Regions from separate parts of the Enterobacter sp. UPMP2061 genome, predicted to be linked through region 2. Evidence: predicted binding sites of a transcription regulator. Region 2 holds the regulator's gene; each other region holds the start of a gene.
The links. Region 2 encodes Fur, which represses iron uptake genes when iron is present. Its sites were predicted from a motif close to ATAATAATGAGAACNACTATCAA; they were not measured.
Positions count from the first base shown of each region.

Region 1: a site for Fur is predicted at 7,163-7,185, ahead of ACWKXX_RS01510 (TonB-dependent siderophore receptor). Genes of this name have one in related genera too.
Region 3: a site for Fur is predicted at 2,078-2,100, ahead of ACWKXX_RS08965 (TonB-dependent siderophore receptor). Genes of this name have one in related genera too.

Region 1 is NZ_JBSKJP010000001.1:309,284-320,063, forward strand. Features, by position in the region: gene betT (choline BCCT transporter BetT) at 1-520, shown strand, start outside; gene sitA (iron/manganese ABC transporter substrate-binding protein SitA) at 756-1,667, shown strand; gene sitB (iron/manganese ABC transporter ATP-binding protein SitB) at 1,670-2,476, shown strand; gene sitC (iron/manganese ABC transporter permease subunit SitC) at 2,473-3,324, shown strand; gene ACWKXX_RS01500 (metal ABC transporter permease) at 3,318-4,157, shown strand; gene entD (enterobactin synthase subunit EntD) at 4,093-4,782, opposite strand; gene ACWKXX_RS01510 (TonB-dependent siderophore receptor) at 4,845-7,094, opposite strand; gene fes (enterochelin esterase) at 7,241-8,440, shown strand; gene ACWKXX_RS01520 (MbtH family protein) at 8,451-8,663, shown strand; gene entF (enterobactin non-ribosomal peptide synthetase EntF) at 8,660-10,780, shown strand, end outside.
Region 2 is NZ_JBSKJP010000001.1:414,574-425,353, reverse strand. Features, by position in the region: gene potE (putrescine-ornithine antiporter) at 1-1,179, shown strand, start outside; gene pgm (phosphoglucomutase (alpha-D-glucose-1,6-bisphosphate-dependent)) at 1,269-2,909, opposite strand; gene seqA (replication initiation negative regulator SeqA) at 2,934-3,479, opposite strand; gene ybfF (esterase) at 3,663-4,436, shown strand; gene ybfE (LexA regulated protein) at 4,565-4,852, shown strand; gene fldA (flavodoxin FldA) at 5,008-5,538, shown strand; gene fur (ferric iron uptake transcriptional regulator) at 5,830-6,276, shown strand; gene chiQ (ChiQ/YbfN family lipoprotein) at 6,419-6,745, opposite strand; gene chiP (chitoporin ChiP) at 6,793-8,190, opposite strand; gene glnS (glutamine--tRNA ligase) at 8,637-10,304, opposite strand; gene nagE (PTS N-acetyl glucosamine transporter subunit IIABC) at 10,474-10,780, opposite strand, start outside.
Region 3 is NZ_JBSKJP010000003.1:36,262-47,041, forward strand. Features, by position in the region: gene ACWKXX_RS08965 (TonB-dependent siderophore receptor) at 1-2,036, opposite strand, end outside; gene ACWKXX_RS08970 (septation protein A) at 2,217-2,756, opposite strand; gene ACWKXX_RS08975 (YciC family protein) at 2,770-3,513, opposite strand; gene ACWKXX_RS08980 (YkgJ family cysteine cluster protein) at 3,539-3,943, opposite strand; gene ompW (outer membrane protein OmpW) at 4,226-4,858, shown strand; gene yedF (sulfurtransferase-like selenium metabolism protein YedF) at 5,145-5,378, opposite strand; gene yedE (selenium metabolism membrane protein YedE/FdhT) at 5,375-6,586, opposite strand; gene trpA (tryptophan synthase subunit alpha) at 6,761-7,570, opposite strand; gene trpB (tryptophan synthase subunit beta) at 7,570-8,763, opposite strand; gene trpCF (bifunctional indole-3-glycerol-phosphate synthase TrpC/phosphoribosylanthranilate isomerase TrpF) at 8,774-10,132, opposite strand; gene trpD (bifunctional anthranilate synthase glutamate amidotransferase component TrpG/anthranilate phosphoribosyltransferase TrpD) at 10,136-10,780, opposite strand, start outside.

The DNA.
Region 1 (10,780 bases), 110 kb from region 2:
CCGCCGCGTCAGCGCCAGCCGCGACACCGCCCCGCGTCCGCTGGGCGCGCAGGACAGGCTGAGCTGGAAAAAACGTCTCTCGCGCCTGATGAACTACCCCGGCACGCGCTACACCAGCCAGATGATGGAGACGGTCTGTTTCCCGGCGATGGAAGAGGTGGCCCAGGAGCTGAAGCTGCGTGGCGCCTACGTGGAGCTGAAAAACCTGCCGCCGGAGGAGGGCGAAACCCTGGGGCACCTGGATCTGCTGGTGCACATGGGCGACGAGCAGAACTTTGTCTATCAAATCTGGCCGCAGCAGTATTCGGTGCCCGGGTTTACCTACCGGGCGCGCAGCGGGAAGTCGACCTACTACCGGCTTGAGACCTTCCTGCTGGAAGGCAGCCAGGGGAATGATTTGATGGATTACAGCAAGGAGCAGGTGATCACTGACATTCTGGACCAGTATGAACGGCACCTGAACTTTATCCATCTGCACAGGGAAGCGCCGGGGAATAGCGTGATGTTTCCGGATGTTTAAATGATGACAAACCCCTGTCGTTAACAATCCAGCCATCTTTCTTGCCGGGTGGCGCTGAGCTTACCCGGCCTACAAATCTGCTTTACCGTAGGCCTGATAAGCGAAGCGTCATCAGGCACGCCCTTCATTGACACAACTTTAATGATAATTATTTTCATTTAAACATAGCCTGTGCTATACCTTATAGCACAGGCTAATTTTGCTTTGAATTTAATCACCTCAGGAGACTTCTGCGATGCATCCACGGCAAGGATTGAAGCGTCTGTTGCTCGGCGCGCTGCTCATGACTGCGACCACGACCGGCGCGCTGGCGGCTGAAAAGTTCCAGGTCATCACCACTTTTACCGTTATCGCTGATATGGCGAAAAACGTGGCGGGGGATGCCGCAGAGGTCACCTCCATCACCAAACCGGGCGCGGAAATTCACGAATACCAGCCCACCCCGGGCGATATCAAACGCGCGCAGAAGGCACAGCTGATCCTGGCGAACGGCATGAATCTGGAGCTGTGGTTCCAGCGCTTTTATCAGCATCTGAACGGCGTGCCGGAGGTGATTGTCACCAAAGGCATCACCCCGATGGGCATCAGCGAAGGGCCCTATAACGGCAAGCCCAATCCGCACGCGTGGATGTCGCCGGACAACGCCCTGATTTACGTCGATAACATCCGCGACGCGCTGGTGAAGTACGATCCGGCCAACGCACAGACCTATCAGCGCAATGCGGAAGCCTACAAGCATAAGATCACCGCCACTCTCGAACCGCTGCGCAAGCAGGTCGCGGAGATACCTGAAGACAAACGCTGGATGGTAACCAGCGAAGGGGCGTTCTCCTATCTGGCGCGGGATTTGGGCCTGAAGGAGCTTTACCTGTGGCCGATCAACGCCGATCAGCAGGGCACGCCCCAGCAGGTGCGCAAGGTTATCGACATGGTGAAAAAACATCACATTCCGGCGGTGTTTAGCGAAAGTACGGTCTCGGATAAGCCCGCCCGTCAGGTGGCGCGTGAAACCGGCGCCCACTATGGCGGCGTGCTGTACGTCGACTCTCTGAGCGCGGAAAACGGCCCGGTGCCGACCTATATCGATCTGCTGAACGTCACCACCCGCACGCTGGTGCAGGGCATCCGCGACGGGATGAAGGAGTAACCATGCAGAAAGGGATTGTTGTAACCGACGTGACCGTGACCTACCGCAACGGCCACACGGCGCTGCGCGACGCGTCGTTCAGCGTGCCGGGCGGATCGATTGCCGCCCTGGTGGGGGTGAACGGTTCCGGCAAGTCCACGCTGTTTAAGGCGGTGATGGGGTTTGTGCGGGCGGCGAGCGGCACTATCTCCATTCTGGGGTTGCCGCCTCACCGGGCGCTGCGTCAGAACCTGGTCGCCTACGTGCCGCAGTCGGAAGAGGTCGACTGGTCGTTTCCGGTGCTCGTCGAGGACGTGGTGATGATGGGCCGCTACGGGCATATGGGGTTTCTGCGTCGTCCCAAAGAATGCGATAAGCAGATCGTCACCGACGCCCTGAAGCGTGTAGATATGCTCGAGCTGCGCCATCGGCAGATTGGCGAGCTGTCCGGCGGGCAGAAGAAGCGCGTGTTTCTGGCGCGGGCGATTGCCCAGCAGGGCGAGGTGATCCTGCTCGACGAGCCGTTTACCGGCGTGGACGTCAAAACCGAAGCCAGGATCATCAGCCTGCTGCGGGAGCTGCGCGACGAGGGCAAAACGATGCTGGTCTCGACCCATAACCTGGGCTCGGTCACGGAATTCTGCGATTACACGGTGATGGTCAAAGGCACCGTGCTGGCGAGCGGCCCGACGGAAACCACCTTTACCGCCGAGAATCTCGAGCGCGCCTTTAGCGGCGTGCTGCGCCACGTGGTGCTCAGCGGCTCGGAAGATCGCATTATTACCGACGACGAACGCCCCTTCGTCACGCACCGTCAGGAGGCCAAATGAACGTGCTTCTCGAACCCTTCGGCTACGAGTACATGCTCAACGCGATGTGGGTCTCGGCGATGGTGGGCGGGCTGTGCGCGTTTCTCTCCTGCTATCTGATGCTCAAAGGCTGGTCGCTGATCGGCGATGCGCTGTCGCACTCCATCGTGCCGGGCATAGCGGGGGCCTACATGCTCGGGCTGCCGTTCTCGCTGGGGGCGTTTTTATCGGGCGGGCTGGCGGCGGGCAGCATGCTGTTTCTCAACCAGCGCAGCCGCCTGAAGGAGGACGCCATTATCGGGCTGATCTTCTCCTCGTTTTTCGGGTTGGGGCTGTTTATGGTCTCGCTCAACCCGACCTCGGTGAACATTCAGACCATCGTCCTCGGCAATATTCTGGCTATCGCCCCGGAAGATATCGTCCAGCTGGCGATTATCGGCGTGGTGTCGATAGTTATCCTGCTGTTCAAATGGAAAGATCTGATGGTGACCTTTTTTGATGAGAACCACGCCCGCGCCATCGGCCTGCGTCCTGAACGCCTGAAAATTCTCTTCTTCACGCTGCTGGCGGTCTCTACCGTGGCGGCGCTGCAAACCGTCGGCGCATTTCTGGTGATCTGTCTGGTGGTCACGCCCGGCGCGACCGCGTGGCTGCTGACCGACCGCTTCCCGCGCCTGCTGATGATTGCGGTCGCCATTGGCAGCATCACCAGCTTCCTCGGCGCGTGGGCCAGCTATTACCTGGACGGCGCCACCGGCGGCATTATCGTGGTCGCCCAGACGCTGCTGTTCCTGATGGCGTTCGTCTTTGCGCCGAAGCACGGACTGCTTGCCAGCCGCCGTCGGGCGCGGGAGGCACACCCATGTTGACGCTGCTTCTCGAACCGTTCCAGTTTGCGTTTATGAACAACGCGCTGCTGATTTCACTCATGGTGGCCGTGCCCTGCGCGCTGCTGTCGGTTTTTCTGGTGCTGAAAGGCTGGGCGCTGATGGGCGACGCCATGAGCCACGCGGTGTTTCCCGGCGTCGTGCTGGCCTGGATGATGGGCCTGCCGCTGGCGCTGGGCGCGTTCGTAGCCGGTCTTTTCTGCGCGGTCGCCACCGGATATCTGAAGGATAACAGCCGCATCAAACAGGATACGGTCATGGGGATCGTCTTTTCCGGCATGTTCGGCGCCGGGCTGATCCTCTATATCGCCGTCAAACCTGAGGTGCATCTCGACCACATTCTGTTCGGCGATATGCTGGGTATTAACGGGATGGACATTCTGCAAAGCGGTCTCGTCGCGGGGCTGATTGCGCTGGTGATTGGCCTGAAGTGGCGCGATTTTCTGCTGTTCTGCTTTGACTATCAGCAGGCGCAGGCGAGTGGCTTGCGCACCCACTGGCTGCACTACGGCTTACTGTGCATGGTTTCGCTGACCATCGTTGCGACGCTGAAAGCGGTGGGGATCATTCTGTCGATTTCCCTGCTGATTGCGCCCGGCGCCGTGGCGGTGCTGATTACCCGACGCTTTCACATGGCGCTGCTGGTGGCGGTCGCCGTTTCAGCGCTGGTGTCGGTAAGCGGCGTTTATGCCTCGTTTTATCTCGACAGCGCGCCTGCGCCGACCATTGTGGTCCTGTTCGCGATGGTGTTTATCGTGACGTTTGTGGTGACCAGCGTGAAGGCTCGTCGCCAGGAGCGTGTGACAGCAGGGTGATGACCTGTTCGCCGTGCTGCTGCCAGTGCAGGCGGAAGGCGGTGCCTTCTTCAAAGCCTGCCAGTTGACGGGTCAACGCCAGCGTGAGCGTCTTGTCGTCGAGCTTGGTAACGCGGGCGCTGTCAAAACCCATCCAGGCCTGTACCTGCGGAAAGAGGGCCTTGAACAGGCTCTCTTTGGCGCTGAAGACCAGCGTCAGGGCGAGGGCGAACGGGTATCCCTGGCGGGAAAGCACAGGTTCTTCCTGCGTATCAATAATGCCGTCTTTGATTTCCCTGGCTTCGTTTTCGAAGAGGATCGTTTCACAATCGATGCCGATAAGCGCCGGGTATTGCGTGACGACGGATATCGCCTGCGTGCCGCTGTGGGTGATGCTGCCGGAAATACCTTGCGGCCAGAGCGGTTCCCCGCTGGGGCCGATGGCGGGCATGGTGTGGTCAGGTAAGGCGTGCGCGGCGGCGATGCGGCCTGCCAGGTGGTCGGCCTTGCGTTTGCGTCCGGCGTCAGCAAGCTGCGCGTGATGGGGGAGCCAGAGGAGATCGGCGTCGGTAAAGGTGGCGGGGTCGAAAGTGATGCGGTGGAGGGTGTGGCCGGCGAGAGAAAATGTGCTGTGGGTGGTGTGCATGGTTTTTCCCCTCACCCTGACCCTCTCCCCGGAGGGGAGAGGGAAGGATTGACTTCAGTCCCTTAAAAACGCGTATTCACGCTCATATACCAGGTACGGCCCGGTTCATTATACGTATACGCGCCCGCACCGTACATATACGCGCCGGTGGTGGTATTACCCGTGGTCTGGGCGTTACCCGCACGCCACTGGCGCTTGTCGAAGACGTTGTCCACGCCGCCGGTCAGGCTGACGTTTTTGGTCACGTCCCAGGTCGCGCTCAGGCCCACGATGCTGTACGGGCTGACTTCGTCTTTCTCAGACCCGGTGACCGGCTGACCTTTGTAGTTGTACTTCTTCGGCTGCTGCTTGCCGTACCAGGTGAAGGTCGACTGGAGCGATACGTCCTGATGCACCTGCCAGCTCAGGGTTGAGTTCAGCGTGTACTCAGGAATGATCGACAGACGATCGCCGGTCTCCTTGTTCTTGCTTTGCAGCATGTAAGTGATGTTGTTGGTCCAGTTGATGGTATCGCTGACCGGCACGTTCAGGGAGCCTTCCAGACCTTCTACTACCGCCTTCGGCACGTTTTCCCACTGGTAGATATCGGTGGTGACTTTGCCGGTGGACGTCTGGCCAATCGGCGCGTAGCCCGCTTCAATCTTGTTGCGGTAGTCGTTGCGGAACCAGGTCACGCCCGCCAGCCAGCCGTCGCGTTTCCACTCCAGGCCAATCTCTTTGTTGATGCTGGTTTCCGCTTTCAGATCGTCGTTACCCATCATGTAGCAGCCCACGCCGTCGGAACTTGCGTAGCAGCCCTGGCCTTTACTGTACAGCAGATAGTTCGGGTTGGTCTGGTACAGGCTTGGCGCTTTATAGGCGCGCGCGATGCCCATCTTCAGGGTGAAGTCATCCCCCAGACCCTGCGACAGGTTCAGGGACGGGCTCCAGTTATTACCCACAATGGTGTGGTGGTCGAAGCGCAGGGCAGGGGTCAGCATGGTGCTGTCGGTCAACTCCATGTTGTTTTCGGCAAACAGGGAGAAGATCTCCGCTGAAGTGTACGGGCTACGGTCTTCGCTCATGCCCGGAATGGTGCCGCCCTGCTGGGTTTGCGTGAAGGAGGTCGAGTCCTTCATGCGCTGCTGGTTCCACTCGGTGCCGAGCGTCAGGTTTTGATTCACAATGAAATCAATCGGCAGGTTGATTTCGCTGTGCAGCATCACGTCGGCCAGGTCGGTATCGGTGAATTTATTGCTGTTGAACAATCCTTCCAGACCGCCCGCCAGGCCTTCGCCCAGACGCGAGTTGCGGGTGTGCTCGTACTGCGCCCAGTTGCTGGTGGTAATGCCGTTATCCCAGCCGCCGTTCCAGGTCACGGCGAAGTTCTGACGATAGATACGGTTAGTCTCTTTACCGTAGTTCTTCTTCACCAGCCCGCTTGAGCTGTTGTCGTTGTTGGTATTCTGGGTATCGCCCGCGTAAAGGTTGTTCTGGCGGCTGTATCCCGCCTCAAACTCCAGGGACTGCATAGGCGCAAAGTCCCAGCGCACCACGCCGTTGATGTCTTTATTCTCGACCCCTTCACGGCCTGCCGGCAGCGTGTCGGCATATGCGCCGGTACGGTCAGACTGATGGCCCTGGTTAATGTCCCAGGCGTCGGCCTGAGTTTTATCCAGGTTACCGTACATGCGGAAGCTGAAATCCCCGCCCAGCGGGCCGCTCAGGCTGAAGTTAGTGCGTTTGGTGGAACCTTCGTCTTTATGCTCTGGCGCATTCAGGTAGGTGTTCCAGGAGCCGTGCCACTGGTCGTCAAATTTTTTGGTGATGATGTTCACCACGCCGCCCGCCGCACCGTTACCGTAGCGGGCAGCAGCCGGGCCACGGATCACTTCGATGCGCTCGATCATCTCCGGCGGGACCCAGCCGGTATCGCCGCGGGTATCACGCTCGCCGCGCCAGCCCAGACGGATGGAGTTGCGGCTGGTGACCGGCTTGCCGTCGATCAGGATCAGGGTGTTTTCCGGGCCCATGCCGCGAATGTCAATCTGACGGTTATTCCCGCGCTGGCCGCTGGTGGAGTTGCCGGTCAGGTTAACGCCCGGCATGGTGCGGATGATTTCCGCCACGTCGCGCGCGGGCGGGTTTTTGCGGATCTCGTCGGCGGTGATGGTCGACACGCCCGGCGCCTGCAAATTCTGCTCGGCGGCGGTGATCACCATGGTGTCTTCATGCTGCGCGGAGGCGGTGTTGTCGTCTGCCATGACGGGCAGCGCGACACCATAAATCCCTAAATTGACCAGCAAGGCCAGAGAGTGAATCTTCTTATTCATTGTACGTCCCGCTTTTATGGTTATTTAATGAGCGCGCTTCCCACAGCGCGGGCATTACGCTATTGCAAATGCAAATAGTTATCAATAATATTATCAATAAAATTTGCTCTGAAACGAAAAAGACTGTTAAACATGGGGTTATAAGGGTGACGGCGTTAACAACCGGAAGTGAAGCGTGGTGGCAGGCGAAAGACGGGCCGGAACGGGAACGTCATCAGGAAAACTATCGCGTGACATTCTGGTGGCGGGACCCGGCGGGAACGCAGAAAACGTCGACGGTTAAACGCGTCTGGCTCTACGTCACCGGTGTGACCGATCACCATCAAAATGCCCGTCCGCAGTCCCTTGAACGTATCCCGGATACCGACGTCTGGCAGTGGCAGGGCGAGTTCAGCCCGGAATGGCGCGGCAGCTACTGTTTTATCCCCTCCGACAATGAAAACGATTTTGCCAGCGCAGTGTTTGAAGGCGATCAGCCGGACCGCATGGCGCTGCGCGAAGGCTGGCGCAAACTATTGCCGCACGCGGTGTCCGACCCGCTGAATGCCCAGAGCTGGCGCGGCGGGCGCGGGCACGCCGTCTCGGCGCTGGAGATGCCGGAGGCGCCCGTACAGCCCGGCTGGAACCATCCCGATACCCCTTACAAAAAGCCTGTCTGCATTGAGTGGCACAGCGCGCGTCTGAAGAACCGTCGCCGCGTGTGGATTTTTACCACCGGGGATGAAAGCCCCGAGCGCCCGCTGGCGGTGCTGCTCGACGGGCAGTTCTGGGCCGAAAGCATGCCCGTCTGGCCTGCGCTGGCGTCGCTCACCCTTGAAGGCAAACTGCCGCCTGCGGTCTATGTCTTAATCGACGTGATTGACACCGCACACCGCAGCCGCGAGCTGCCGTGTAACCCTGATTTCTGGCTGGCGGTGCAGGACGAACTTCTCCCGCAGGTGAAAAGCATGGCCCCGTTCAGCGACCGCGCCGACCATACCGTGGTGGCGGGTCAGAGCTTCGGCGGGCTCTCTTCCCTCTATGCGGGCCTCAACTGGCCGCAGCGTTTTGGCTGCATCCTCAGCCAGTCCGGATCCTACTGGTGGCCGCACCGCGGCGCGCAGCAGGACGGGCTGCTCATCGAACAACTCAAAGCGGGTGACAAAACCGCTCGCGGGCTGCGCATCGTCCTTGAGGCCGGGCGCAACGAGCCGCTTATTTTGCGCGCAAACCAGGCGATCCTCGCCGAACTACACACTCAGCAACCGGTTTTCTGGCGTCAGGTCGACGGCGGACACGATGCGCTTTGCTGGCGCGGTGGGCTGACGCAGGGGCTGATGACCCTCTGGCAGCCGCTTATTCAATAACGGAGTCTGTATGGAATTCAGCAATCCTTTCGATAATCCGCAGGGACAGTTCGCCATTTTGCAAAATGACCAGGGGCAGTACAGCCTGTGGCCGCAGCAGTGCGAGTTGCCCGCGGGCTGGCGCGTGGTCTGCGAACCGCAATCTCAGGAGGCGTGCCAGCAGTGGCTGGCGGAACAGTGGCAGACGCTTGAGCCGTCATGTTTTGCGGGGGAGCGCGCATGAACCGTCTCCCTCTTGTCGCCGCCCAGCCGGGGATCTGGATGGCAGAGCAGCTTTCCTCCCTGCCAAACGCCTGGAGCGTCGCGCACTACACCGAGCTGAACGGCGCTATCGATGCGCCATTGCTGGCAAAAGCCATCGCTGAAGGCATGATGCAGGCCGACACCCTGCGGATGCGTTTTGCCGAAGATAACGGTGAGGTGTGGCAGTGGATCGATGAGGCCATGCTCCTGCCGGAGCCGTCCATCGTGCGCGTTGACTCCCACGACGCCGCCGTGGCGCTGATGGAGGCCGATCTCAACCAGAACCTGCGCGTCGACAGCGGTCAGCCGCTGGCGTTTCACCAGCTGATCCAGGTGGGAGAAAGCCACTGGTACTGGTATCAGCGGTATCATCATCTGGTGGTAGATGGCTTCAGCTTCCCGGCCATTACCCGTCAGATCGCCGCCATTTACGCTGCGTGGCAGAAAGGTGAACCCGCGCCCGCCTCGCCGTTCACCCCGTTCGCCGAGGTGGTGGAGGAGTATCAGCGCTATCGCGACAGCGAGGCGTATCAGCGCGACGGTGCTTTCTGGGCCGAGCAGCGCAAACAGCTTCCTTCTCCGGTCTCGCTCTCTTCCGCGCCGCTGCCGGGACGCGCCGCCACCACCGACATCCTGCGCCTGAAAATTGCGATGGACGGCCGTGCGTTCAGCCAGCTTACACAGATGGCAGGCCAGGCGCAGCGTACCGATCTGGCGCTTGCGCTGGTGGCGCTGTGGCTGGGCCGCCTGACCGGACGGCTGGACTACGCCGCCGGGTTTATCTTTATGCGCCGCATGGGCTCCGCCGCGCTGACCGCGACCGGACCGGTGCTCAACGTCCTGCCGCTGGCGGTGAATATTCGCCCGCAGGAGAGCCTGCCGGAACTGGCGCTGCGCCTGGCGAACCAGCTGAAAAAGATGCGCCGCCATCAGCGTTACGACGCCGAGCAGATCGTGCGCGACAGCGGACGTGCCGCAGGCGACGAAGCCCTTTTTGGTCCGGTGCTGAACGTTAAGGTGTTCGATTATCAGCTGGATATCGATGGCGTGGAGGCCATCACCCATACGCTGGCAACCGGCCCGGTGAACGATCTCGAGCTGGCGCTGTTCCCGGACGAGCAGGGCGGACTGAGCATTGAGATCCTCGCCAACGGGCAGCGTTACGACGAGGCGACGCTGAAGGGGCACGCGGCGCGCCTGAACGCAATGCTGACGCAGTTTGCCGCCAATCCGGACCTGCGCTGTGGCGACGTGGAAACCGTATCAGAGCAGGAATACGCCCGGCTGGCGCGCATCAACGATACCGGGCTGGCGCTGCCGTCCACCACGCTGGCGGATCTTGTGGCGGAGCAGGCGAGCAAAACGCCGGACGCCCCCGCGCTGGCGGATGCCCATACTGAACTGAACTACCGCCAGCTGCGCGAGCAGGTGGTCGCGCTGGCAAACCTGCTGCGCGCGCGCGGCGTGAAGCCGGGCGACAGCGTGGCGGTGGCGCTCCCGCGCTCGGTGTTCCTGACCCTGGCGCTGCACGGGATTGTTGAAGCAGGCGCCGCCTGGCTGCCGCTGGATACCGGTTACCCGGATGACCGTCTGCGGATGATGCTGGAGGACGCGAAGCCGTCGCTGCTCATTACCACCGACGAGCAGCTTCCGCGCTTTAACGATCTGCCGATCGCCACCTTTAGTTACAACACACTATTACCGGCCACCGATGCTGAACCTCTGCGACTGGCGAAGCCGGAGCAGACCGCGTACATCATATTTACCTCCGGTTCGACGGGGCGTCCAAAAGGGGTGATGGTCGGCCATACCGCCATCGTTAACCGCCTGAAGTGGATGCAGGATCATTATCCACTGGCGGCGCATGACGTGGTGGCGCAGAAAACGCCGTGCAGCTTTGACGTGTCGGTGTGGGAGTTCTGGTGGCCGTTTATCGCCGGGGCGAAGCTGGTGATGGCCGAGCCGGACGCGCACCGCGATCCGCAGGCAATGCAGAGTTTCTTCGCGCAGTACGGCGTGACCACCACCCACTTCGTGCCGTCGATGCTGGCGGCGTTCGTCGCCTCGCTGACGCCGGAAAACGTCGACTGTTGCAGG
Region 2 (10,780 bases):
ACCGCCGTGGGTTCGATGGCGCTGGCGTGGGCGTTTGCCAAGTGCGGTATGTTCAGCCGCAAGTCCGGCGGCATGGGCGGCTATGCCGAATATGCGTTTGGTAAGTCCGGTAACTTTATGGCGAACTATACCTATGGCGTGTCGCTGCTGATCGCCAATGTGGCGATTGCCATTTCCGCTGTCGGTTACGGCACAGAGCTGTTTGGCGCGACGCTGACCCCGGTGCAAATTGGGCTGGCGACCATCGGCGTGCTCTGGATCTGCACCGTCGCTAACTTTGGCGGCGCGCGCATCACCGGACAGCTCAGCAGCATCACCGTCTGGGGCGTCATCATCCCGGTTGTCGGCCTGTGCATCATCGGCTGGTTCTGGTTCAGCCCGACGCTGTACGCCAATTCCTGGAATCCGCATCACGTACCATTCTTCACCGCCGTGGGATCGTCCATCGCCATGACGCTGTGGGCCTTCCTCGGGCTGGAGTCGGCCTGTGCGAATGCGGAAGTGGTGGAAAACCCGGAGAAAAATGTGCCGATCGCGGTACTCGGCGGGACGCTGGGGGCGGCGGTGATCTATATCGTCTCAACCAACGTGATTGCGGGAATTGTGCCCAACATGGATCTGGCTAACTCCACGGCGCCGTTCGGACTGGCGTTTGCGCAGATGTTTACGCCGGAGGTAGGGAAAGTGATCATGGGACTGATGGTGATGTCCTGCTGCGGCTCGCTGCTGGGCTGGCAGTTCACCATCGCCCAGGTATTCAAATCTTCCGCTGACGAAGGTTATTTCCCGAAAATCTTCTCCCGCGTCACCAAAGCGGATGCGCCGGTGCAGGGTATGCTGGCGATTGTGATTTTCCAGAGCGGTTTGTCGCTGATGACCATCAGCCCGTCACTGAACAGCCAGTTTAACGTGCTGGTCAACCTGGCGGTGGTGACGAACATCATTCCGTACATTCTGTCGATGGCGGCGCTGGTGATTATTCAGAAGGTGGCGAAGGTGGATCCGCGCAAAGCCCGGGCGGCCAATATCGTGGCGCTGATTGGGGCGATTTACAGCTTCTATGCGCTCTACTCGTCCGGTCAGGAGGCGATGCTGTATGGGGCGATGGTGACCTTTATGGGCTGGACGCTGTACGGTCTGGTGTCGCCGAGATTTGAATTGAAGAACAAACATAGCTAAAAAAAGCCCGGTGGCGCTAACGCTTACCGGGCCTACGATCGCTGTTGTAGGCCGGGCAAACGCAGTGCCGCCCGGCACACAAACCGCACTTACGCGTTTTTCAGCACTTCGCTGACAATCTCTACCGCTTCTTTCTCAATCTGCTGACGGTGCTCAGCGCCGAGGAAACTTTCGCAATAGATTTTGTACGCATCTTCCGTACCGGATGGACGCGCGGCGAACCAGCCGTTTTCGGTCATCACTTTCAGGCCGCCGATGGATGCGCCGTTACCCGGCGCCGCCGTCAGACGCGCGGTGATCGGGTCACCTGCCAGGGTACTGGCACTGACCATCTCCGGAGAGAGTTTTGACAGAGCTGCTTTTTGCGCAGACGTGGCGCTAGCCTGAATACGGTTATAGCTTGGCGCACCAAAACGTTCCGCCAGCTCGTTGTAATGTTCCTGCGGGTTCTTACCGGTGACCGCGGTGATTTCCGCCGCCAGCAGGCACATGATGATGCCGTCTTTATCGGTTGACCATGGGGTGCCGTCGAAGCGCAGGAAGGATGCCCCCGCGCTCTCTTCACCGCCAAAGCCGAAGCTGCCGTCGTGCAGACCATCAACAAACCACTTAAAGCCCACCGGCACTTCCACCAGCTTGCGACCCAGCGCGTCGACCACACGGTCAATCATAGCGGAAGAGACCAGCGTTTTACCCACCGCGACCTCTTTGCCCCACTGCGGACGGTGCTGGAAGAGATAATTGATTGCAACAGCCAGGTAGTGGTTCGGGTTCATCAGCCCTGCCGGGGTGACGATACCGTGGCGGTCGTAGTCCGGGTCGTTGGCAAACGCCAGATCGAACTTGTCGCGCAGCGCCAGCAGGCCAGCCATTGCGCATTCGGAGGAGCAGTCCATACGGATCGCGCCGTCTTTGTCCAGGTGCATAAAGCGGAAGGTCTGATCGACGTGATCGTTCACGATGGTCAGATCCAGCTTGTAGTGCTCGGCAATGCGTTTCCAGTATTCAATACCGGAGCCGCCCAGTGGATCCACGCCCAGCTTCAGACCGGCTTTCTGGATAGCGGCCATATCGACGATATCCGCCAGCCCTTCCACGAACGGCTGCACCAGATCCTGCTCTTTCACGTGGCCGGAGGCCATGGCTTCATCCAGCGAGATGCGTTTCACACCGTTCAGACCGTTAGCCAGTAACGCGTTGGCACGATCTTCCACCACTTTCGTGACGTTGGTATCCGCCGGGCCACCGTTAGGTGGGTTGTACTTGATGCCGCCATCTTCCGGTGGGTTGTGGGACGGGGTGATCACAATGCCGTCAGCCTGCGCGCCACCTTTTTTGTTGTGTACCAGAATAGCGTTAGAAACCGCTGGCGTTGGCGTAAAACCGTTGTTCTCCTGAACAATCACGTCTACGCCGTTCGCCGCCAGCACTTCCAGCACGGAGATAAAAGCAGGTTCAGACAGGGCGTGGGTATCTTTCCCTACATAGCACGGACCGGTGACGCCATTTTTGGCGCGCTCTTCCGCGATGGCCTGAGCAATGGCCAGAATGTGCGGTTCGTTAAAGCTGTGGCGCGCCGCACTACCGCGGTGGCCAGATGTACCAAACTTCACTGCGTGTTCTGCGTTGCCCACCACCGGCTTCAGCACGTAGTACTGCGCGGTCAGTTGAGCGACGTTAATCAAATCGCGTTGTTGTGCAGGTTGTCCTGCACGGCTGTGATTTGCCATTGCCTGGTCCTTCTGATGCAAGGGTTAAATTGTACCGCAAACCTTTTCGATCAATTCCGCCGGGAACTGCATGGACTGCATGATATGTTCGATCATGCTGCACTTACGGCCCGTATTGGTGTTGGTGATCACCCAGTATGGTGTACCGGGAACGTGTTTGGGTTTGGTTTGGTTGCCATTTTGCAGCAGGGTCTGCTCGTCGCCTGCGAAGTAAACGCGCGTGCGACCGTGCAGCGACTCTGTCGCTTCTGCAAATGCGTTGTTATCCAGTGAGTAAAGTGTAGACAGCACCAGCATAAAGCGGTTAACCGCCTTTTTCTGCTCGGCATATTCATCGGACAGCAGCAGCTCGCGCATCGCTCGCACTTTGTCTTTTGCCGGCATGACGGCAGGTTTTACTTGTGCAACAACGCTCGGCTGAGACACGACATCTTTAGTGACAGGAGTGGGCTGTGAGGCGGCGGAAATTTTGAGCATGCGCCGTAAAATGTCGGACGCGCTCTCCCCAATATGCCGCGTCTGGCTGGCAATATACTGATAGAGTTCGTCATCAACTTCGATTGTTTTCATCTTAATCCAGTGCGATATCTTATCTGAATACAAGTCGTTGAGATTATAAGGTCAAATCCCAACAGCGGATAGCGTCAAACCAGGTTGGCGGCAAAAGTCAGATTAAACTGGATCCTTGCCCCCGGGCGGCAGAATGGTCAACATGATACCCTAACCTGACAAACCTAAAAAAAGAACTTTGCCATGAAATTGAATACCCGAGCGCAAACTGCACAATCGCCGAACAATAATTCTCCCATCGTACTGGTTCACGGCCTGTTTGGTAGCCTGGATAATCTGGGTGTGCTTGCGCGCGATTTAGTGGCCGATCACGCGATCCTCCAGGTTGATATGCGCAATCACGGTCTTTCTGGGCGCTCGGAGGAGATGACCTACGCAGCCATGGCGCAGGATCTGCGGGACACCCTCGATGCGAATAATATCCAGAAAGCGACGCTTATCGGGCATTCAATGGGCGGCAAAGCGGTGATGGCGCTCACTGCGCTGGCCCCTGAGCGAATTTCCGGGCTGGTGGTCATCGACGTTGCGCCCGTCAATTACGACGTTCGCCGTCACGATGAGATTTTTGCCGCCATCAATGCGGTCACCGAAGCGGGTGTCGCAACCCGCCAGCAGGCGGCTGCCGTTATGCGTGAGCATCTTGATGAGGAAGGCGTGGTCCAGTTCCTGCTGAAATCGTTTGTTGACGGACAATGGCGCTTTAACGTCCCGGTATTGTGGGATCAGTATTCGCATATTGTGGGCTGGGAAACCGTCCCCGCCTGGCCGCACCCTACCCTTTTTATTCGCGGCGGCAACTCCCCTTACGTCACTGATGCATACCGTGACACGCTGCTGGCGCAATTCCCGCAGGCTCGCGCTCACGTTATTGCGGGTGCCGGGCACTGGGTACACGCGGAAAAACCGGATGCCGTCCTGCGCGCCATTCGCCGCTATCTTACTGATACAGCGAATTGATTAAAAAGCCAGCGACCGGAAGACGACGGGCTTCCAGTCGTTGGCGTGTGGATTTGGGTGATGTATGATGGCGCGCTTATCGCCCGGGCATTAGCAGGGCGGCGTGTTTCCCCCGAAGTCTCAGAATCATGGCCAAAGAACAAACGGACCGTACGACACTAGATCTGTTCGCGAATGAGCGTCGACCGGGACGACCGAAAACGAATCCGCTTTCGCGCGATGAACAGCTGCGTATCAATAAACGCAACCAGCTTAAACGCGATAAAAATCGTGGGCTTAAGCGTGTCGAACTGAAGCTGAATGCCGATGCCGTCGATGCGCTTAACGAGTTAGCTGACGCGCGCAACATCAGCCGCAGCGAACTGATCGAAGAGATGCTGATCGCCCAGCTTGAGACGTTACGCGGCAAGGCGTGAGTCAGAAAATCCCCAATATTACCTTTTTCATGTAGCACAGAGTGCAGTCCTGCGTGATAGCTGTTTCCGCAGGGTTGCCTGTTCTGCTATTATTGCCCTTATCCGTGGACAATTTGCGCCACCATACCATTAAGTTTCAAGAGGTTATTTTACTCATGGCAATCATCGGCATTTTCTTTGGCAGTGATACCGGCAATACTGAAAATATCGCAAAAAACATTCAAAAACAGCTCGGTAAAGACGTTGCTGATGTGCATGACATCGCCAAGAGCAGCAAAGAAGATCTCGAGGGCTATGACATCCTGCTGCTGGGCATCCCGACCTGGTACTACGGTGAAGCACAGTGTGACTGGGACGATTTCTTCCCGACGCTGGAAGAAGTAGACTTCAACGGCAAGCTGGTTGCCCTGTTTGGCTGTGGCGATCAGGAAGACTATGCTGAGTATTTCTGTGATGCGCTGGGCACTATTCGCGACATCATTGAGCCACGCGGTGCGGCGATCGTCGGTCACTGGCCAACGGCGGGTTACCATTTCGAAGCGTCCAAAGGTCTGGCAGATGACGATCACTTCGTTGGCCTGGCCATTGATGAAGACCGTCAGCCAGAGCTGACCGCTGAGCGTGTAGAAAAATGGGTTAAGCAGGTTCGTGAAGAGCTGAACCTGGACGATATCCTTAACGCCTGATATCCCTGCGGCGCAACTCCGGTTGCGCCCGTTTTCCAGGTAAAACCGATTAAATTAATTGCTACAAACTTTTAACTTTTTCGCCCAGACCTGTACAATATCCCCCTGGTAAAAAGTGGGTGCCATCGAACAAGTTTGTTGGTGATACCACGTTTTTATAAGCATACTTTGCTTGAGACTTGCAGTTTTCATTTAGCCATGGCAGTTCTATAATGAGACGCATTATCCCAAGTGCATTTTCTGTCACTTCTTCTTTTGAAGTGAATCGTTTAGCAACAGGACAGATTCCGCATGACTGACAACAATACCGCATTAAAGAAAGCTGGCCTGAAAGTAACGCTTCCTCGGTTAAAAATCCTTGAAGTGCTTCAGGGGCCAGACAATCACCATGTCAGTGCGGAAGACCTTTATAAGCGTCTTATCGATATGGGTGAAGAGATTGGGCTGGCAACCGTCTATCGTGTGCTGAACCAGTTTGATGACGCGGGCATTGTTACTCGTCATAATTTCGAAGGCGGTAAATCCGTGTTCGAGCTGACTCAGCAGCATCACCACGATCACCTGATCTGCCTCGACTGTGGCAAGGTCATTGAATTTAGCGATGATTCCATTGAATCACGCCAGCGTGAAATCGCCGCCCGTCATGGCATCCGCCTGACCAACCACAGCCTGTACCTGTACGGTCACTGCGCTGAAGGCGATTGCCGCGAAGACGACCACGCGCACGACGCGAAATAATATCGTGTTCATACTCTGAGCCAGCCGTAAGGTTGGCTTTTTTTTGCCTGAAAAAAGTCCGGTGGCGCTGCGCTTACCGGGCCTACGGGCTGTGACACCGTTGTAGGCCCGGTAAGCGCAGCGCCACCGGGCATAAAGCAACTTATTTATTGTTATTGCGAATCTCGTCCCAGATCTTATCGCAACGCTTCGCCACTTCCTGATCGTTACCGCTTTTCCGCGCCTGGATACAGGCCTGGTAATCCATCACGCGAACATTTTCCTGCGTCGCAAACTGCTCATGCGCTTTCTCTTTTTTCAGCACATTCAGCACGCTCTGGCAGGCTTCAATCTTCTCTGGCGATCCTTGTGCTGTATTGATGCAGGCGCTATACGCCTCCTTCAGACGGGAGTCTTCTTTCTGCGCCTGATCCTGCGCACACGCCACCAGCCCCGATGCCAGCAGCGCAACGATTACCATTTTTTTCATCATATGCAGTCTCCATGCAGGCGGGATTTCGCCCGCCTGCGTATTCATCAGAAGATTGTGAATGGCGCAATGACCATGAATTTCACGTCACGTTCATCCTGGAAGATGTTGCCGTAACCGCCCGCGTAGCTCGGGATATCGGAGTGGTTGTCATACTGGGTGAAGTGCAGTTTGAACATCGTGCCTTTCGCACGGCCCTCCTGAAGGGTGTAAATCGCATCCAGACTGTATGAAGACTCTTTCAGACGGTAATTCGGATCGTAGTAGGCGTCTGGCGTAGCCATATCTGCTGGCTTCGCGTCCCAGGCGTACGCGTAGGACGCACCCACTGCCCAGCCAGGCAGGTTCCAGTTCTTCAGGTCATACATTGCGCCGAAGAAGACCGCCTTTTCGCCGTCGGCGTTGAAGTCAGAGCGGTTATCCCACCAGATATCCAGACGACCATTGGAAGAGGCGTAGGTTGGCGTCATACGTTGCAGGAAGTAGCCCTGCTGCCCTTCTGCCTTGACCCATGTTCCCTCCAGACGTAAATCAACCTGACCTACCTTGTAGCCGAAGGTCAACGCCTGTAACCACGCGGTGCCGTCATAGATATCATTTACGCTGCCATCACTGACTTTGTCGCGCGTACCGTAGAACTGATAGCTGGTGCTCAGCGGGCTACCCGCGATATCAAATTTGTAGCTGGCTTTAGCAAAGTACTGATCGATATAGCCTTCAGCCTGACCAAAAGCAGCTTCCAGCACCAGATCGTTTTTGAAGTCGTACTTCGCCCCCAGCGAGTGGAGATAATCAACTTTGGTTTTTTTATCATTCTGATAGAACTTGTCCATCTCAATGTGCCACGGCGCTTTGTACTCGTTGGTCCACATATAGGAGAAGCTCAACGCCCCCGCATCGCCGTAGTCAAAATTAGCACCGGCTTCCGCACCCTGATAGGTACCTGGCATAAAGCTCCAGTGCGGTGCTAACAGCGTCTGGCCGGTTGGCTGGATATAACCTCCACGCGCCCAGACCGGACCATATTTGAATTTTGCAGCCGCTTTATACAGGCTGATTCCGCTTTTATCGCCGGACCAGTCTTCGTCGTAGGCTTTATTGCTGGAGGAGAACGCAATTTCGTTCGGATGGCCGCTGTCGCCATTTTCGGCCATTTCAATTGCGGTGAACGCTGCAATATCGATCCCGAACATATCGGCGGCATATCCCGACTGGAAATCAAGGTTAGCGTTCCAGGTCGAGTGAGAAAGGTTGGTTTTGTATTTATCTTCAGTGACGTCTTTACGGTCACGCTCACGCTGCCAGTAATAAATACCGCCCGTGAGGGTGGAATCTTCGATGAAACCTGCTGCTTTTGCCTCTGGCGCAACCACCAGGCCCGACATTGCTGTCACACCGGCGATAGCCAGCGCCAGCGCACTACGTTTGCCACTGAACGTACGCATAGATTATTCCTCTTTGACGAATTAAAACGCCTTAAACGGCGAAAAACAGAAAAGACCAAGTGGTCAGGGGTAGTCAGAAATACCCTCGAATTAACTACCGTCTTTAGGTTATTTTTCGCGACGCGAATTATCAATGCTTTTAATCAGGCAAAAGTCAGGATTATGACGAAGAGCACATATTTCGTAGTGCTTTGTAACATTTACCGGGAAGCAAGTACTGGCGGGGGAATACGCTAATTTTCAGTAAGTAACATTGATATTGTGAATATATTTTTCAGCGTTTCTGTTTTTGGAAAACAACAAACTTTTTTAAATAAAATAAGTAGCACCACATTGACCTGGAATGTTGGCTTTAATTCATCATCCCGATGCTTAACGACATGATCGTTAAATAAAAAAACGCCGCATTATGCGGCGTTTGTTTCTCATTGACCATGCCAGCGTGATTATTCGCCGATCTTAGTCCAGGTATCACGCAGACCGACGGTACGGTTAAATACCGGTTTTTCCGCCGTGCTGTAACGGCTGTCCAGGCAGAAGTAACCCTCACGTTCAAACTGGAACGCTTTACCGGCTTCAGCGGCTTTCAGAGACGGCTCGGCATACCCCTGCTTGATAATCAGCGACTCAGGGTTGATAACCGCCAGGAAGTCCTCCGCAGCACCTGGGTTAGGTACGCTGAACAGACGATCGTAGAGACGGATCTCAACCGGCAGCGCATGCTGCGCGCTCACCCAGTGGATCACACCTTTCACTTTACGGCCATCCGCCGGATCTTTACTCAGCGTCTCTGCGTCGTACGTACAGAAGATGGTCGTGATGTTACCTTCCGCATCTTTCTCTACGCGCTCGGCTTTGATCACATAGGCGTTACGCAGACGCACTTCTTTGCCCAGCACCAGACGCTTGTACTGCTTGTTCGCTTCTTCGCGGAAGTCGGCGCGATCGATCCAGATTTCACCGCTGAACGGCACGTCGCGGGTGCCCATTTCCGGTTTGTTCGGATGGTTAGGCATCGAGACCAGTTCGCTTCCACCCTGCGGATAGTTTTCGATGACCAGTTTCACTGGATCGATCACTGCCATCGCGCGCGGCGCGTTTTCGTTCAGGTCTTCGCGAATGCAGGATTCCAGAGACGCCATTTCGATGGTGTTGTCCTGCTTGGTAACGCCAATACGTTTGCAGAACTCACGAATGGACGCCGAGGTGTAGCCACGACGACGCAGGCCAGAGATGGTCGGCATACGCGGGTCGTCCCAGCCTTCAACGTGCTTGTCGGTGACCAGCAGGTTCAGCTTACGCTTGGACATCACGGTGTATTCCAGGTTCAGACGAGAGAATTCGTACTGACGCGGATGCACAGGAATGGTGATGTTATCCAGCACCCAGTCGTACAGACGACGGTTGTCCTGGAATTCCAGCGTGCACAGAGAGTGCGTAATGCCTTCCAGCGCATCGCTGATGCAGTGGGTGAAGTCGTACATCGGGTAGATGCACCACTTGTTACCGGTCTGGTGGTGTTCAGCGAACTTAATGCGGTACAGCACCGGATCGCGCATCACGATGAACGGAGACGCCATATCGATTTTGGCACGCAGACACGCTTTACCTTCTTCGAAGCCACCGGCACGCATTTTTTCAAACAGCGCCAGGTTCTCTTCCACGCTACGATCGCGGAACGGGCTGTTTTTACCAGGCTGAGTCAGCGTACCGCGGTATTCACGGATTTCGTCACCAGACAATTCGTCGACGTATGCCAGACCTTTGTTAATCAGTTCAACCGCATAGGCATACAGCTGATCGAAATAGTCTGAGGAGTAGCAGATATCGCCAGACCAGTTGAAGCCCAGCCATTGCACGTCGTTTTTAATCGACTCAACGTATTCGATGTCTTCTTTTACTGGGTTGGTGTCATCGAAACGCAGGTTGCACTGCCCCTGGTAATCTTGCGCAATACCAAAGTTCAGGCAGATCGATTTGGCGTGACCAATGTGCAGGTAGCCATTTGGCTCCGGCGGGAAACGCGTGTGGACTGTGGTGTGCTTACCACTGGCCAGATCTTCATCGATGATCTGACGAATAAAGTTACTCGGGCGGGCTTCTGCCTCACTCATCGTGGATTCCTCAAAGCGTAAACAACGTATAACGGCATATGATCTTATAAGCCGGACGTAGTGACAACCCTTAAAACGTCCCGGAAGAAAATAATGGGGGCAATTGCTGCAAAAAAAAGCGGCGGAGGATATCCCCCGCCGCTAAAGGCATAACTCTACTCAGGAGCGATTACTTGCCTTTAATCTCATACAGTGGCGTCTGGCCTGCAACCACCTGCCCCTGCGCCTGGATCACCAGACCGCTGAAGTCGTCGATGTTGCTGCACACGACCGGGCTTATCATGGAGCGCGCGTTGGCGTTCAGGAAGTCCAGATCCATTTCCAGAATCGGCTGACCTGCCGCCACTTCAGCACCCTCTTCCACCAGACGAGTAAAGCCCTGACCGTTCAGCGCAACGGTATCGATACCCATATGGACAACGATCTCCGCGCCTTTTTCCGTTTCCAGGCAGAACGCGTGGTTGGTGTTGAAGATT
Region 3 (10,780 bases), on a different contig from region 2:
ATCCCAACGATGGAATAGGCGCCAATCTCTTTATCTGACATTGCATTCTGCTCTTTGCGGATTTCAGCATTTTCTCTTGGCTTCTGGCGGCCATACATCGTCCAGCTAAGGTTCGCTGAAAGTTTGCTGTTAACCTGCCAGTCGAGCATCGTGTTGACGGTATATTTTGGGATAATCGACAGAGGGTTGCCGGTGTCCTTACTTTCAGACTGAATCATATACGTCGCATTGGTACGCCAGGTTAGCGTGTCGCGGATAACCGGGACGGTGAGGTTGCCTTCCAGCCCCTCAACAACAGCCTTTCCTCCGTTCTGCCACTGAAGGATATTTGCGCCGCTGCTTGTCTGGCCCAGCACGTCCGTTCCTGAAACAATCTTGTTTTTGTAATCGTTGCGGAACCAGGTTATGCCAGCCTCGTAGCCTTCCAGCGCAAAGGCCAGGCCAATCTCTTTGTTCACGCTGATTTCAGGATCCAGATCCGGATTACCTAACAGGTAACAGCTTCCTTCGGAAACGTTGTTCGGGCAGCCATTGCCGCGGGTGGAAAGCAGATAGCCTTCGCTGGATTGATACAGGTTTGGCGCTTTAAATACCCGAGCGATACCCGCTTTAACTTTGAACATGTCACCCAAATCCTGAGAGAGGTTCAGGCTAGGACTCCAGTTGCTGCCAAACTGATTGTGATAATCAAAGCGGAGCCCTGGGATCAGGTTGGTGCCCTGGCGCGCTTCAATATTGTCCTCAAGATAGATGCCAGTGAGGTCAGCGCTGTTTTTGCTGTTGCGCTCAGAAGCCGTACCGGGAACGCCGTTAATCACTTCTCCCGACACATTTGTCGCCTGCATTGAGGCCGGATCGTTCAGTTCATCACGGTTCCATTCTGCACCCACGGTTAGCGTCTGTTCGACCAGCCAGAAGAAAGGAATGTTCAGTTCACCCGTTGAACGGTATGACTCCAGCCGGCTGGTATCGTATTTATCGCTATTGATCATACCCTCAACTTTGCCCGTAGAGCCTTCTTCCAGGCGGGTGTTGTTGGTCTTTTCATAATAAACACCGAACTTAGACTGGCCCCAGTCCCAGATGCCGTTGTGCGTAATGCCATAGGACTGGCGGTACATTCGGTTCGTTTCGTGTCCATACAGGGACGACACCAGACCGTCAGGGCTGACGTTGCTGTTGCTGTATTGAGTATCACCCGCGTAGATATTGCCCTGGCGGCTGTAGCTGTAGTCGAAATCGATAATCTGCTGTGGCGTGAGTTTCCAGGAGAGCAGGGCATTAATGTCCTTGTTGCGCACGCCTTCACGTCCGGCGGCGTAAGAGCCGTTTTGCGCGGTGTTGATGTCCTGAGCATCTGCGTCAGTTTTGTTGATATTCCCGTACAGGCGCATCGTTAACGCATCGCCCGCAAGGGGGCCGCTCAGATCAAAATTAGCGCGTTTCGTCGCTCCCTCTTTATCATTTTCAGGCTGGTTAGTGTACAGGGAGAGCGAGCCGTGCCAGTCGTTGGTCGGGCGTTTGGTAATGATGTTGACGACGCCGCCGGCCGCCCCCGAACCATAGCGGGCGGCAGCAGGTCCCCGGAGCACTTCAATGCGCTCAACCATCTCTGGCGGAACCCAGTTGGTATCCCCGCGGGTGTCGCGCTCCCCGCGCCAGCTGTAGCGCACCGAGTTACGTGACGTCACCGGCACACCGTCAATCAGAATCAGCGTGTTCTCCGGCCCCATACCGCGGATGTCGATCTGGCGGTTGTTACCGCGGCTGCCTGTCGCGCTGTTTCCGGTGAGGTTAACCCCGGGCATTTTGCGAATAATTTCAGAAAGATCGTTAACCGGTGGATCCTTTTCTATGTCCTTTGCTGTGATGATGGAAACCCCCGGCTGTTGCTTCAGCGCCTCTTCAGCGGTGGCCTGAACAACCATTGTTTCACCATCGGCGAGAGGATCTTCCGCTGCGTGTGCGCTCTGATAAAGCGTTGAAAGAATGGCGAGCGTAAGTGTAGCCGGGGCAAATCTTATTATGTTATTCATCAACTCATTTCCATTTGTTAAAAATGCGATGACGAATATTAATGATAGTCATTATCATTACAATAAGGTGGCAGCAATCTCCATAAAATCTTCATGATTCAGACATTTTCGCAGGAAGGATGTAGAGAAAAGAGAAGGCGGGAAAAGAGGCCAGACCGCGTGGCGATCTGGCCAGAAGGATCAGTGCTTGTCATCCTGCGGCATGTGGCGATAAATATAAACGCCGCTGAGCAGGGTGAAGATAAGAGTCAGCGCCGTCAGGCCAAACACCTTGAAGTTGACCCAGATATTCTGCGGCATCCAGAATGCGATATAGATATTCGCCAGACCACACAGAATAAAAAATAGTGCCCAGGCGATATTCAGACGCCCCCACACAGCCTGCGGCAGGGTCAGTTCTTTCCCCAGCATGCGCTGGATCAGCGGCTTCTTCATCACCCACTGGCTGATGAGGAGTGCGCCCGCAAACAGGCCGTAAATCACCGTGACCTTCCATTTGATAAATTCATCATTGTGGAAGAACAACGTCAGACCACCAAACACCGCCACCATCAGGAAGGTGATGAGCGCCATCTTTTCAACTTTGCGATAGCGAACCCAGCTGTAAATCAGCACCACAGCCGTTGCCACAATCAGCGCCAGCGTGCCGGCATAAATGTCGTACAGCTTATAAAAAGCGAAAAATACGATCAGCGGTAAAAAATCAAGAAACTGCTTCATTCTGCGATCCCAGTTACTGACGAATTAACATGTACAGGCGGAACAAATAGACCAGCAGCACGGCTGAAATCAGATTGCTCAGCGTATTGGCGACAACCGCTCCGACGTTTGGCGTTAACACCGCAAAATTCGGCGCAAACAGCAACAGCAGAGTTTTGGCCAGCAGCCAGCTGATAACGGCCGGGGCGACCAGTCGCATATTGGCCCATGCGAGCCTGATGCTGCTGCGCATGGCGGTGAAAATGCCCATTTTGTCCTGCACAACCATTACTGGCGCGAATGAAAGCACGATAGCCAGCAGCACGCCCGGAACGACAACCAACATTATCCCCATCTGGACCAGCAGCGTGGTCAGGAAGATGAGGATAAACAGTTTTGGTAGCACCGGAGCGCTGGCCCCGATTGCACGTAACGCGCTGACGCGTTGGCCGGCAGACACCAGCTGGATCATCAGCAACACGCCACCCGCCAGAATGGCGTTGCCAATCAGGCCCGAGAAGGTAGATGCCGCAGATGCGCGCAGCAAGATTTGCTGTTGCTCTGGCGTCATATTCTGCACAAGGTCAAACAACCCTGCGCTGCCTGCAAGATTTTCCCCCTGGCTCAGCGTGGCAATCTGTTCATCACTGGGTGAGAACGCATGACCCAGCACCACCGTAATAAAGGCGCACAACAACGCGATCAGTAAAAAGGTAATGAACTGATTGCGGAAAAAATTTCCCGTGTCACGGTAGACAGACTTCGCCGTGATAGACATGCACTCTCCTTGAGTATTGCAGGTGTTAATTAGCCGGCAATTGTACACCGGATAACACGCTGGTGGCAGCATCAAGGCTTGTATGGAAAAGCATATCTTTGTAAAGCGGCGGTAATCCATAGCGGGCGCGGGCGCGATTGCATGCCTCATTGACCTGCCCATCCTCTCCCGACATCGCGAAAGTGCGACACGGGCTGGGGCGATCCGCGTAAATGGAACAGCGGGTGGATACCCCAGGCTCACCTTGCAGTGCCACACAGCGGCTCTGTTTTTGGTTGGTGCCGCGCATACAGCGCAGAAAAGGGGTTAAGGGTTCAGTGAGATCAACCGGAACGGTGCCGCCGCCATCGCTGGCTTCAGCCCAGTAGAAAGAGACTCGAAAATACGCACAACAGGCTCCGCACGTCATGCACGGGTTATGATCACTCATGGCACACCTGCAAAAGTAGAACGCATCAAATCACATTGTGAGAGCGATAAATTATCCAGCCGCTACAGGAAGCGCAAGAGAGGGAAGACAGAAAATTTTGTAACCATGAAATGCCAAAAATTGACGCGGTAACAACTTATTGCTTTATGAGGCGTCACCAAAAATTAACCTAGATCAATGAATGTTAACTTACTGGTTTTAATGTGATCTGTGTTAGATCACTTATTACTCATTTGTGAGTATATTCTCCTCCGCAATTAAAACCACAACGATGGAGCGGATATGAAAAAATTAGCGGTGGCAGCCCTTATCTTAAGCAGTCTCTCTGGCGGCGCGTACGCGCATGAAGCAGGCGAATTCTTTATTCGTGCCGGTTCGGCAACGGTACGTCCAACGGAAGGGTCCGATAATGTACTGGATATGGGCGGGTTTAACGTCAGCAATAACACCCAGTTAGGCCTGACGTTTACGTATATGGCAACGGATAACGTTGGCGTCGAGCTTTTAGCCGCCACGCCATTCCGTCACCGCGTCGGTTTAGGACCGACCGGGGACATTGCCACGGTGCACCATTTGCCACCAACGCTGATGGCGCAGTGGTACTTCGGCGATTCCAGCAGCAAGGTGCGCCCTTATATTGGTGCAGGGGTTAACTACACCACCTTCTTTGATGAGAAATTTAACGATACCGGTAAAGAGGCCGGGCTCTCCGATCTCAGCCTGAAAGACTCGTGGGGCATGGCGGGGCAGGTTGGTCTGGATTATCTGATTAACCGTGACTGGCTGATCAACGCCTCGGTCTGGTATATGGACATTGATACGGACGTGCGCTTTAAAGCGGGCGGCCAGCAGCAAAGTATCAATACCCGTCTGGATCCGTGGGTATTTATGTTCTCAGCCGGCTATCGTTTCTGACAGAAGATATATCCCCTGCCAGTCGGTGATTGCTGTATGGTGGTTGTTCCACACACCTGGCTGGAGGGGATATCCCCAACATCAAATTTGAGTGTCCGGTTTGTGCAGGTAAACAGTTTCAGTTCACGACGTTCAGCCCAGCACATAGCCTACCTCACGGTGCTATCTGTTCCGTTTGCGGAACACGTCTCACCATTCATTCATGCCTGCCGAAGCTCAGACGACGGCGATGGCCAAAGCCAGTAAACTAGAAAAGGCCTCAGAGAGGCCTTTTTCGATCGTGAAATCACTTCTGAATTAAATAACGAATGGTTGGTCCGTCCTGCTGGATATCCAGCACGGTATAGCCGTGATTTTTGGCATCAAGCGGAATGTTATTGATCGACTGGGGGCAATCGCTCACCACTTCCAGAATTTCGCCTTTCTTTAACTGCGGTAGCGCTTCAAGCGTGGCGACGGCCGGGTAAGGACAAGGTTCACCCACCATATCGAGACGATAATCAGGCACGATCTCTTTCATGCGGCATTCTCCTGAGTTTCAGTTTTGGCGGTGGCGCGTCGGAAAAAGCGCTTCTCTTGTGCAACAACCAGTAAGAAGGCGATGAGCAGCAGGGCGTAGGTCACCAGGAGTCCCCCGAGTGGACCAAAGGTTTTCAGCAGGTTGACCTTGTCCCAGTTTGTTGCCAGTACCGGCGAGACGTCATCCCAGTAGTAGGCCAGAATTGTAGAGCCAATCACGTTACCCAGACCCACCCACCAGTAATGCACCTGGCCTTCCACGGCGCGATACATCCAGCCGGTTTCACACCCGCCCGCCAGCACAATGCCAAAACCAAACAGCAGTCCGCCAATGACGGCATTTGGGCCCGCCCACATGATTTTCGGCTCCACGCCGAGCTGAACATAGCTGAAGATGCCAATTGCGCTCACGGCCATACCAGCAATGATCGCCTTCGCCATCATGGTGCGTCCGGTGATCCACATATCGCGAAATGCGGAGGTAAAGCAGATCTGCGCACGTTCAATCAGCAAACCAAAGCCGACGCCGAACAGCATGGCCAGGCCGAGTTTGGGCTGATTCATTGCCGTGCAAATCGCCCAGGCAACCATGGCAAAAAAGACCAGCATACCGAGGCGGAAGCGACGACGCGCCTGATCGGGTTTTTGCGTTAACGGAGAGGCAGCGCTAACTTTCGTCATTTTCACCGGAATGCGGAACAGCGGCAGCAGGGTGAATTTAGCACCGAAGTAGGAGCCCATGGCGGTGGCGACGGCAAAGAACCAGGCATGCAGCGAGAACTGCGGAATGCCGGTAAAGAACGCGGCAAGGTTACAGCCCATCGCCAGGCGGGCGCCAAACCCGGCAATGATGCCGCCGACCACGGCCTGCAAAATGCGGATGCGGCTTTTCGGCATGCGCAACTTAACGTTGTTGGCCCACAGCGCAGCCGCAAAACAGCCGCCGAACATGCCAATGATCATCATCCCGTCGATGCGGGTCAGCGGAGTGCCCTCAAGATGGATCAGTTTGAAGTAGCCCCACTCTTCGGCATGAACGCCAGCCAACTGTAATAGCTGCCCACCCCAGCGGGTAAACTCGCCCGTAACAGCCCAGAAGGTGCCGGTAATACCGAAATAATAGGTAGAAAGAATGCCTGCCGCGATAACGGCCGGAACAGGTGACCAGAACTTAACCAGATAAGTCTGTTTGAAGGAATGCCATGACATGAATAACCTCTGAACTCAGAAGGGTAACGCTAAAAAGAGCCCAGATCATACGCTTACGCGAAAGTTTGGAAAGTCATTCACACCGAAAATATCGACAGGATCAATTTTGACCTGCTTCTTTCAGGAAGAGAGAAGGGAAAACCGCCTGACGCCGGGGCCAGACGGTGTTAACGGTTACGCCTTGCGCGTGGCCGCTTTCATAGATGTGACGAATGCGTGTAACTCAGCCAGCATCTGCTCTGGTTTATCCACGTTCTTCTCGATGATTTTCACGATAGCCGAACCGGAAATAGCCCCGGCGGCTTTCGCATCAATCGCCGCAGTAACCTGATCCGGTGAAGAAATGCCAAAGCCCTGAAGCGGCGGTGCAGCATGGTATTCTGCCAGCTTCTCCACCAGATGATGCAGCGGCAGCGCGGCTTTATTTTCCGCACCGGTGACGCCCGCACGGGAGAGCAGGTAAGTGTAACCCCGTCCGTAAGAGGCAATCTGGCGCAACAGATCGTCATCGGCATTCGGCGGACAGATGAAAATCGGCGCGACGTTGTGGCGCATTGCCGCCTGACGGAACGGCGCAGACTCTTCAACGGGCACGTCAGCCACCAGCACGGAGTCAACGCCCACGCGGGCGCACTCTGCGTAAAACGCATCAATACCGCGGCTGAACACCAGGTTGGCGTACATCAGCAGGCCGATCGGAATGGTCGGGTGCTTCTGACGGATCGCCGCCAGCATTTCAAAGCACTGGCTCGGCGTCACGCCCGCGGCAAACGCGCGTAGCGTTGCGTTCTGAATGGTCGGGCCATCCGCCAGCGGATCGGAGAACGGAATACCGAGCTCCAGCGCGTCGGCACCGGCATCAATCAGGGTGTCGATAATCTTCAGCGACTGCTCCGGGCCGGGGTCGCCCAGCGTCACGAAGGGAACGAAGGCGCCTTCCTGGCGAGCTTTCAGTTGTGCAAATGCGTTGTCGTAGCGTTCCATCAGATTTCCCCTCGTGCTTTCAGAATATCGTGAACGGTGAAGATATCTTTGTCACCGCGACCGGAAAGGTTTACCACCAGCAGCTGCTCTTTTTCCGGGTTTTCCTTCATCATTTTCAGCGCGTGCGCCAGCGCGTGGGAAGACTCCAGCGCCGGGATGATCCCTTCATTGCGGCACAGCGTTTTGAAGGCCTCCAGCGCTTCGTCATCGGTGATGGAGACATAATCCGCGCGGCCGGTGCTGTTGAGGAACGCGTGCTGCGGCCCTACGGACGGGAAATCCAGCCCGGCAGAGATTGAGTAAGACTCTTCAATCTGCCCTTCATCGGTCTGCATCATCGGGGCCTTCATGCCGAAGTAGATCCCCACGCGGCCATGCTTCAGCGGCGCACCATGCTCGCCTGTTTCAATACCGTGGCCGGCAGGCTCAACGCCAATCAGCCCAACGCTGGTTTCGTCGATAAAATCGGCAAACATGCCGATGGCGTTAGATCCGCCGCCAACGCAGGCGATCACCGCATCCGGCAGGCGACCCTCTTTTTCGAGGATCTGCGCTTTAGTCTCTTCGCCGATCATGCGCTGGAATTCACGCACGATGGTCGGGAACGGGTGCGGGCCCGCGGCGGTACCGAGCATGTAGTGGGCGGTTTCGTAGCTGCCAGACCAGTCGCGAAGCGCTTCATTACAGGCATCTTTCAGCGTGGCAGAACCGCTGTGCACCGGGATCACTTCCGCCCCCATCAGACGCATACGGAACACGTTTGGCGACTGGCGCTCAACGTCCTTCGCCCCCATGTAAATGCGGCATTTCAGACCGAGCAGGGCGCTGGCGAGCGCTGAGGCCACACCGTGCTGTCCCGCGCCGGTTTCGGCGATGATTTCGGTTTTACCCATCCGCTTCGCGAGCAGCGCCTGGCCAAGCACCTGGTTAGTTTTATGCGCGCCACCGTGCAGCAGATCTTCACGCTTAAGATACAGCGTAGTTTTAGTGCCTTCGGTCAGGTTGCGGCACTTTGTCAGCGCCGTCGGACGACCGGCGTAGTTTTTCAGCAGGTCGGTAAACTCCGCCTGAAACGCCGGATCTTTCTGTGCGCTCACGAACGCTTCTTCCAGCTGGCGCAGCGCGGGCATCAGGATTTGTGGGACATACATCCCACCGAACTCACCAAAATACGGGTTAAGTAATGTCGTCATCTTCTCTTCCTTAATATGCACGCAGAGTTTTAAATACCGATGCCAGCTTGCTGGCGTCTTTAATGCCCGGTTGGGACTCTACGCCTGAATTGAAATCGAGGCCTGCGCAGCCGGTTTTGGCCGCTTCCACACAGTTATCGGGGCTTAATCCCCCTGCCAGCAGGACATTGTCCAGCACTTCGCCACGCAGCAGTGACCAGTCAAAACGCTGCCCCGTGCCGCCCTGGCCGTTGTCGAGCACGTATTTATCAACATGCTTCAGGTTACGCGCGGGCAGGGTGGCGCCAACGCTTTGCGCTTTCCAGATCTGAACCTGAGGCGCCAGAACATGTCGCAGAGCATCGATGTACGCCTGATCTTCATCGCCGTGCAGCTGGACCGCGCTCAGGGATAACGCGTCCGCTTTTGCCGCAACGTCGTTAATATCCGCATTGCGGAACACGCCCACGTAGCTCAGTGGCGCAGCCGCGATCACCTTGCGCGCCTGTTCTTCATTTACTGTGCGAGGAGAGGACTCGACAAAGATCAGACCACCATAGATTGCGCCCGCTTCATATGCGGCCTGCGCATCCTGTTCACGGGTCAGGCCGCAGACTTTGTTCTCACCCAACAGCACGCGGCGCACGGCCGCATTAAGATCGTCGTGTTCCATCATCGCGGAGCCGATCAGGAAACCGTTGGCAAAGTGGCTGAGTTCGCGCACCTGAGCGTAGCTGTTAATCCCGGATTCGCTGATCACCGTGACGCCCGCGCCCAGACGCGGCGCAAGCTGGCGCGTACGGTTGAGGTCAATCGACAGGTCGCGCAGGTCGCGGTTGTTAATGCCGACCACTTTGGCTTCCAGCGCGATGGCGCGCTCCAGCTCCTCTTCGTTGCTCACTTCGGTCAGCACGCCCATATTCAGGCTGTGCGCGACGGCGGAGAGCTGGCGATACTGCTCGTCATCCAGAACGGAGAGCATCAGCAGGCAGGCATCTGCCTGGTAAAAGCGCGCCAGCCAGATCTGATACGGGTCGATAATAAAGTCTTTGCACAGAATCGGCTGCGGCGCGATGCCGCTGACAACGGGCAGAAAATCGAAGCTGCCCTGGAAATATTTCTCATCCGTCAGCACAGAAATGGCAGACGCATGATGCTTGTAGATACCGGCAATACGCGCCGGGTCGAAATCGTCGCGGATCACGCCTTTGGACGGAGACGCTTTTTTACACTCCAGAATAAACGCGGTACGCGCGCCCTGGAGCGCATCATAAAAACGACGGCTGCTCGGAACGACGTCATTCTGAAAACTGGCGAGCGGCTGCTGTTGCTTACGGGCTTCCACCCAGATGGCCTTATCGGCGACGATTTTCGCTAAAACGGTCTGCATTATTTACCCTCTTGCCGCAAGTGCGGTAACGCGATCGTAAGCTGCACCGGAGCGCAGTACGTCCAGAACTTTTTGGGCGTTGGCTTTCAGATCTTCCTCGCCATGTAAACGCATCAGCATGGCTACGTTGGCCGCCACGGCGGCCTCATGGGCGGCCTCACCTTTACCTTGTAATAAGCGCGTGAGAATGTCACGGTTTTCTTCCGGCGTGCCGCCCGCCAGGGCGTCCTGATGGTACGGGGTCAACCCGAAGTCAGCGGCCTCAAGCTGATAGTTCAGCACTTCGCCGTTATTCAGTTCCGCCACCAGCGTGGGCGCATGCAGGGAAACTTCATCCATCCCGCCGCTGTGTACCACGGCGGCGCGTTGGTAACCGAGGACGCGCAGCGTCTCCGCAATCGGCAGGACCAGTTCCGGGCTGTAAACGCCAATCAGCGCCAGCGGCGGGTGCGCCGGGTTAATGAGTGGACCGAGCACGTTAAACAGCGTGCGGGTTTTGAGCTGCTGGCGAACCGGCATCGCGTGGCGGAAACCGGTGTGATACTTCGGCGCAAACAGGAAACAGACGCCCAGGTCATCCAGCGCTTCACGGGAACGCTCGGCGTTCATGTCCAGGTTGATACCGAAAGCCGCCAGCAGGTCGGACGA